Regions from separate parts of the Streptomyces sp. MST-110588 genome, predicted to be linked through region 1. Evidence: riboswitches for the same ligand, from Rfam matches in the RefSeq annotation. Region 1 holds a riboswitch; each other region holds the start of a gene.
The links. Region 1 has a riboswitch for cobalamin ahead of KGS77_RS11070 (ribonucleoside-diphosphate reductase subunit alpha). Riboswitches for the same ligand answer to the same signal wherever they lie in the genome.
Positions count from the first base shown of each region.

Region 2: another riboswitch for cobalamin. It lies ahead of KGS77_RS20230 (hypothetical protein); the one in region 1 lies ahead of KGS77_RS11070 (ribonucleoside-diphosphate reductase subunit alpha).
Region 3: another riboswitch for cobalamin. It lies ahead of metE (5-methyltetrahydropteroyltriglutamate--homocysteine S-methyltransferase); the one in region 1 lies ahead of KGS77_RS11070 (ribonucleoside-diphosphate reductase subunit alpha).

Region 1 is NZ_CP074380.1:2,541,649-2,543,906, reverse strand. Features, by position in the region: gene KGS77_RS11070 (ribonucleoside-diphosphate reductase subunit alpha) at 1-1,010, opposite strand, end outside; cobalamin riboswitch at 1,168-1,302, opposite strand; gene KGS77_RS11065 (sodium:solute symporter) at 1,626-2,258, opposite strand, start outside.
Region 2 is NZ_CP074380.1:4,586,369-4,588,626, forward strand. Features, by position in the region: gene KGS77_RS20225 (hypothetical protein) at 1-875, shown strand, start outside; cobalamin riboswitch at 1,125-1,283, shown strand; gene KGS77_RS20230 (hypothetical protein) at 1,435-2,258, shown strand, end outside.
Region 3 is NZ_CP074380.1:1,147,895-1,150,152, reverse strand. Features, by position in the region: gene metE (5-methyltetrahydropteroyltriglutamate--homocysteine S-methyltransferase) at 1-951, opposite strand, end outside; cobalamin riboswitch at 1,107-1,255, opposite strand; gene KGS77_RS05215 (TROVE domain-containing protein) at 1,710-2,258, shown strand, end outside.

The DNA.
Region 1 (2,258 bases):
TCGATGTCGGCGTGCCAGGTCTCCAGGTAGACGCAGGCCGCGCCCTTGCGCCGGCCGCCCTGGTTGACGGCCGCGACCGAGGCGTCCAGGGTGCGCAGGAACGGCACGATGCCGTTGGAGTGCCCGTTGGTGCCGCGGATCAGCGAACCGCGGGCGCGCACCCGGGAGTAGGACAGGCCGATGCCGCCGGCGTGCTTGGAGAGCCGGGCGACCTGGTGGTAGCGGTCGTAGATCGAGTCCAGCTCGTCCAGCGGGGAGTCCAGCAGATAGCAGGAGGACATCTGCGGGTGCCGGGTGCCGGAGTTGAACAGCGTGGGGGAGGACGGCAGGTAGGACAGCGTGCTGGTCAGGCGGTACAGCTCGGCGACGTCCGCCAGCGCCCGCTCGCTGTCGTCCTCGGCCAGGCCGCAGGCCACCCGCAGCAGGAAGTGCTGCGGGGTCTCGATGACCCGGCGGGAGATCGGGTGGCGCAGCAGGTAGCGCGAGTACAGGGTGCGCAGCCCGAAGTAGCCGAAGCGGTCGTCCGCGCCGTCCGCCAGCGCCTGCTCGACCAGCGCGTCCAGTCGGGCCGCGTGGGTCCGTACGAACGCGGCCGTCTCGTCGCCGATCAGGCCCTCGCGGTGGCCGGTGGCGACGGAGGCGGAGAAGGCGACCGCCCCCTCCTCGGCCGCCTCCTCCGCGATGGCCAGGGTCAGCAGCCGGGCGGCGAGCTTGGAGTACTGCGGCTCGTCACCGATCAGGCCGGCCGCCGCCTCCATGGCCAGCGACCTCAGCTCGGCCTCGTCGGAGCCGGCGTGGCGGCCCCGCAGCGCGGCGGCGGCGACCTTTCCGGGGTCGGTGGCGGTCAGGTCGGCGGTGAGGTCGGTGAGGGTACGCAGCAGCGCGGCGCCGGGCCCGTCGCCGGCCGTCCGGGCGTCCTGCGGTCCCTGGGGGCCGGGCGCGGCGTCCGTGGCCTTCGCGGGCCGGTCGACCTCGGCGGCTGAAGCGGGCTCCGTTGGCGCGATGGTCACGTGCTGCTCTCCCTCACTCGGCGGGGGCCTTGAGGGAGGGGGCGCGGGGCGCGTACGGGCGTGGCGGCGCTCCCGGACGTGCCGGGGCGCGGGCACACCGCGCAGCGTCCACCGGCCCAACCCACGAGGCCCGGACGTCAACGGCCGCGCCGGTGGTGGCGCGGGCGTACCGTCGTACAGGTCCTCGGACTCGCGGGTGCTTAAATACGCACTCGTACACCGTTGCGGGACAGTTCCGGATTCGCACCGGATTCCCCTGCGACGACAGCGAGCACGAGCATACATCTTGTGCCGCGCCCCGCACGCAGCCCCATATCTTGTGTCGTTCTCCCGGGAACTTCCTGCTGTCTTGGTGCGGTATTCCCACAGTTGCGCCGGAGCGGCGATGTGGCCGCGCCTGATGCAGCGGGCGTATTGCGGACGCGGCGGCCCTCGCGCGCGTTGACCGTGACCCGGGAGACGGTATTGGCTCCGGATGCCTTCCGTCGGCCATCGGGGCCCCACTCGGTGATCCGGAAACCGTGGAACGAGCGCGGCGGTAGCGGGACACCTGGTCCACAGGGGCGGGCCGCCGTACCTCTTGGGTGCGGCGGCCCGTTCGGGTGCGGTCGCGGGTCAGTGGCCCGCCGGGACTCCCGCTGTGGCCGGCGGGAGGTCGACCTGGACGCCGGGGTCGCCCGCGTCGGCGGTGTAGTCCTCCGGGCGCGTCTCGTCGGTGCCGGCCGGGGCCTTCAGGGCGCGCAGGACGAGGGTGAGGACCACGGTCACCACGACGTTCAGGACGAAGGCCGTCAGGCCGATGTAGCCGATCTCGCCGGTCCCGGGGATCTCGGTGCTGGAGCCGCCGAAGTGCTTCTGGGTGGGGCTGGCCACCCCGTACGCCGCGGCCGTGCCGTACACCATGCCGGCCGCCCAGCCGGCCAGCAGGGCCCAGCGGTGGAACCAGCGGGTGAACAGGCCGCCGACCAGCGCGGGCATGGTCTGCAGGATCCAGATGCCGCCGAGCAACTGGAAGTTGATCGCGACCGTCTTGTCCATGGTCAGGACGAAGACCAGCGCGCCGACCTTCACCAGCAGCGAGACGAGTTTGGCGACCTTGTGCTCCTGGGCGGGGGTGGCGCCCGGCTTGAGGAAGTCCTTGTAGATGTTGCGGGTGAAGAGGTTGGCGGCGGCGATCGACATGATGGCCGCGGGGACCAGCGCGCCGATGCCGATCGCGGCGAACGCCACGCCCGCGAACCAGTCGGG
Region 2 (2,258 bases), 2.0 Mb from region 1:
AGCCGGGCCGGGCTCCGGGCGCGGCGCCGGGGGCGACTCCGCTGCGTACGCTCCTGCTCCAGGCGGGCGCGGCGGTCGGGGCGCAACTGTCACTGCTGGCTGCGCTGTTGTACTACTTCGGGTGGGTGCGCAGTGCGGCGCGGGCCTCCTACTTCGGCTTCGCCGAGAGCCACCTGGCGCCTTCCGCGCAGTGGTACATGCTCAGCAGCGTGCCCGCCCTGTACGAGCCGTTCCTCGTGGCCTCGGGGACGCTGCTGCTGTGGCGGATCGGTGACCCGCTGCTCGTACGGACGCTGACCGCCCGGCCACGCGCCCGGCGGCTGTGCTGCGCCGGGCTGGTGGCGGCCCTGCCCGCCGTCCCCCTGGCGCTGTGGGCGATGACCCGCCTCTCGCCCGGGTGGTGGGAGCTGGCGCTGCCCGCCTCGCTGACCGCCGGGGTGCTGCTGGCGTCCTACGGGTGCGCGCTGTGGTCCCGTACGAGTACCGGGACGGGCGCCGACCCGGCCTGGACGCTGTGGCCCGCGTCGATGGGGCTCTACGCCGTCGGGCTGGTGGTGGTGCTGGTCTTCTGGACGGTGGGCGCCTTCGCCTCCGTCGAGGGCCGTGGCTCGGCGATGCGTATGGCGGCCACGCTCGAACACCACCTCGGCGTAGTCGTCTACAGCGCCCAGGACCTGCGGCTGTCGGCCCCCGGCGTCGATGTCACCTTCTACCCGGACCGGGGCGCGTACCACTACCGCTACCAGGGGCTGAAGTTCTACGCCTACGCCAACGGCAAGCTGTTCCTGCTGCCGCGCGGCTGGACGTACGACCGGCCGCAGACGATCGTCCTGCCGGACCGTGAGGGCCTGCGGGTCGAGTACGTCGGCCCATGAGGCGGTCGGTGCGGGCCCCGGGCAGGCCGAACCCGGCTGCGGCCTGCAAAGGGCGCGCACCTGGGCCCGCGCCTTGGCCTCATGCCTGGGCCCGCGCGGACCATGGCAGCACGCGCATTGGCGTGCCGGGTGATGTCCTGTCGGGTCATGCCGTGCCGGGTCATGCCGTGCCGGGTCATGCCGTGCCGGGTCATGTCGTGTAGCGGTGGCCGGAGTCACAGCGGCGGCTCTGGCCGTAACCGAGCGGCCGGGCTTAGTCTTTGGCGTGTTCCGCCTGTGGGCGGAGTGACAACTTCATGCGTACGCGACTGGGGAAAGCCGGTGGGAATCCGGCGCTGACCTGCAACCGTGTGCGGCGCGATCACCGCGCCGCGAGTCGGACCGCCCGGCGCGCCACGTGAACCGCTTCTCACTGTCATGGTCCGCAGCGTGGAGCCCTGAGCCCTCCGGTTCTTCGGCCCCTGCCGCTTCCTCTCGGAACGCGCGTCAGGGGTTTGTCGCGCGGCAGGGGTGTGTCCAGGGGCCCGGTGCGGCCCCGGAACCGAAGGGCACCCTTGCGATGACCGGTGCGATACGCGCGTTAGCCGCCGCCCTGGCCGTGCTGGCGGCGGCGGTCGGCGCGGGGCTCGCCCTGCCGGGAACGGCCGCCGCGGTGGACACCGGCCGGGGCCGGGCGGGCTTCTGCCCCGGCACCAACGGCGTGACCGTCGTCGTCGACTTCCGCGAACTGGGCGGCAGCGTCATCGTGCGGTGCGCCGTCGGCCGCCAGTCCACCGGGCTCGCCGCCCTCAAGGCCGCCGGCATCCGGGTCACCGGGACCAACCGGTGGGGTGAGGCGTTCATCTGCCGTCTGGAGAACAAGCCGGGGCCGGAGCGCGAAACCTGCATCGACACCCCGCCGACCCGGGCCTATTGGTCGTACTGGCATGCGCCCAACGGCGGCCGGTGGACCTACAGCCAGTACGGCGCCACCTACCGTACGCCGCCCGCGGGCAGCTTCGAGGGCTGGTCGTTCTCCCTGAACCGGGACGAGGGCGGGGCACCCGCGCCCCGTATCGCCCCCAGGCGGCCGGCACCCGCACCGGCGCCGGGGGACGGCGACGGCGGTAGTGGCGGTGGCGGCACCCAGGGTGGCGGCCAAGGCGGAAACAGCGGCAGCAGTGGCGGAAGCGGCGCGAGCGGCGGGAGCGGCGGAGGCAGCGATTCCGGTACGTCGGCGGGCGACGGCTCCCCGGCCGGCGGCACCGGTACGTCGTCCGCGGGCAACGGCGACGACTCGTACGGACGCCGGGAGCCGGGCCGTACGACAGACCCGCGGGAAGACGAAGACATGGACCGGCAGCCCCGGAACGACGAACAGGAGAAGGCGAAGGACAAGGCCGA
Region 3 (2,258 bases), 1.4 Mb from region 1:
CAGGTCCGCTGCCCAGACGTTGCGGCCGTCCACGACGCCCGCCACCAGCCGCTTGCCCGGCAGGCCGCCGATCGCGGCGAGCGCGTCCACGTCGGCCGCGGCGGGGCCGGTGAAGTCCATCGCCAGGCCCTCGACGGGCGAGTCGGCCAGCGGGCGCAGCGCCTCGCCCAGCGCGTCGAAGTAGGAGGCCACCAGCAGCTTGGGCCGGTCGGCGGCGGCGCCCAGGAACCGGTAGGCGCGGGCGGTGGCGGACAGCACCGACCGGGGCTGGTCCTGGACGAGCACCGGCTCGTCCAGTTGCGCCCACCGCGCCCCGGCGGCCCGCAGATCGGCCAGTACGGACGCGTAGACCGGCAGCAGCCGGTCCAGCAGCGTCAGCGGCTCGAAGTGCGGGTCGGTGCCCGGCGCGGGCTTGGCCAGCAGCAGGAAACTGACGGGGCCCAGCAGTACGGGACGGGCCCGCAGCCCCTCCCGCCGCGCCTCGGTGTACTCCGCCACCTGCTTGCGGGAGTCGGCGGTGAAGACCGTGCCCGCGCTCAACTCCGGCACCAGGTAGTGGTAGTTGGTGTCGAACCACTTGGTCATCTCCAGCGGTTCGGCCTCGGCGGTGCCACGCGCCATCGCGAAGTAGGTGTCGAGGCCGCCGGTGGCCGCGGCGCGGTGCCGGGCCGGGACGGCGCCCACCATCCAGGCGGTGTCCAGCACATGGTCGTACAGCGAGAAGTCACCGGTGGGAATCTCCTCGACGCCCGCGGCCCGCAGTTCGGCCCGTACGCCGGCCCGCAGCTCCCGCGCGGTCTCCAGCAGTCGCCCGGCGTCGGTACCGCCGGACCAGTAGCCCTCGACGGCCTTCTTCAGCTCCCGGCCCGGCCCCTGCCGGGGATAGCCGTGGAGGGTGGCCAGCGCGGCCGGGGCCGGCGCCCGGCGCCCGTTCGGTGATGCCTGGGTCACGGAACTCTCCTTCGCGAGTCCTGAAGCGACCCCGCGGAGCGCCGTGCGGGCACCGGAAGGGCACGGGAAGAGGAGACCGTCCCGTACGCTCCCGCCGCCGACCCGCCCACGAGGTCACGGTCCACCGCGCACCCGGCGGGCGCACGGGCAGTGGCAGGTCTTCGGACTCGCGGGCACGCCCGGCCTCCTGGGGCCGGGCACCTACTGGCCGTCGCTTCCCGGACTCGCGTCCAGTGCGTATGACGGCGGTCGTTCCCACTCACCGCTGCGGGGCAGTTCCGGATTTCCACCGGATTCCCTCTTACGACGCTCCCGCCTGGCGGACGGGGCGAACCGACTGCGCTTGGCAGCGTACAACCCCGGTGTGACGGGCGGGTGTCGCGACGGCCACGGCCGCGACGGGCCCGGCGGCCGGCGGGGGCTGATTAATTCGGGTGACGACGCGGGGCGGGCCTTCTAGGCTCCTTTCCACGAACGCACCTCCCGGTGCGAAGACGACGGTTACTTCCGGTGCTGATTCGGGTTCGACTCCTGAAATCGTTCCGCCGTGTGCGGTACGGCGTTTACCTGCCGTCGTCGGCCTTGATCTCGGGAGGCGCGACGGCACCGGAGCGCCCGGTGCGCAGGCGGCGGTTACTTCGCTTCCCACGCAGCCCGCCGCCGACTTCCGATCTCGGGCGCCCCGGTCCGCTCCTCGCGCCTTCCCTCAGCGGCTCCGCGCACCACCGCACCACACACCGCTCCACCCGGGGGAAGAGATGAGCAAGTTCAACCGCGCCCTCAAGCGCTTCACGGGCACCGTCACCCACGAGGGCGGCGCCGCGTACACCCGGGCCGCGAAGGACGAACTGGTCCTGCTGGCCGTCGTCAACATGGTCGGTGAGCAGACCTTCTACGAGAAGGCCGGCGAGCGCGACGAGCGGTACCGGTCCCTGGTGCGGACCGTGGCCGTCCAGGACGCCGAATGGACCGCCGGCTTCCTGGCCTGGCTGCGCGGTGAGGCAGGCATGCGCTCCGCGTCGGTGGTCGCCGCCGCCGAAGCCGTCAAGGCACGGCTGGACGCCGGGCTGCACGGCGGCAACCGCCGCCTGGTGGACGCGGTGTGCCTGCGTGCCGACGAGCCGGGGGAGCTGCTGGCGTACTGGACGGGGACGTACGGGCGCGCCGTGCCCAAGCCCGTCAAGCGGGGCCTGGCCGACGCCGTACGCCGCCTGTACACCGAACGCGCCCTGCTGAAGTACGACACCGGCAGCCACGCCTTCCGCTTCGGGGACGTCCTGGAACTGGTGCACGCCACGCCCCACCCG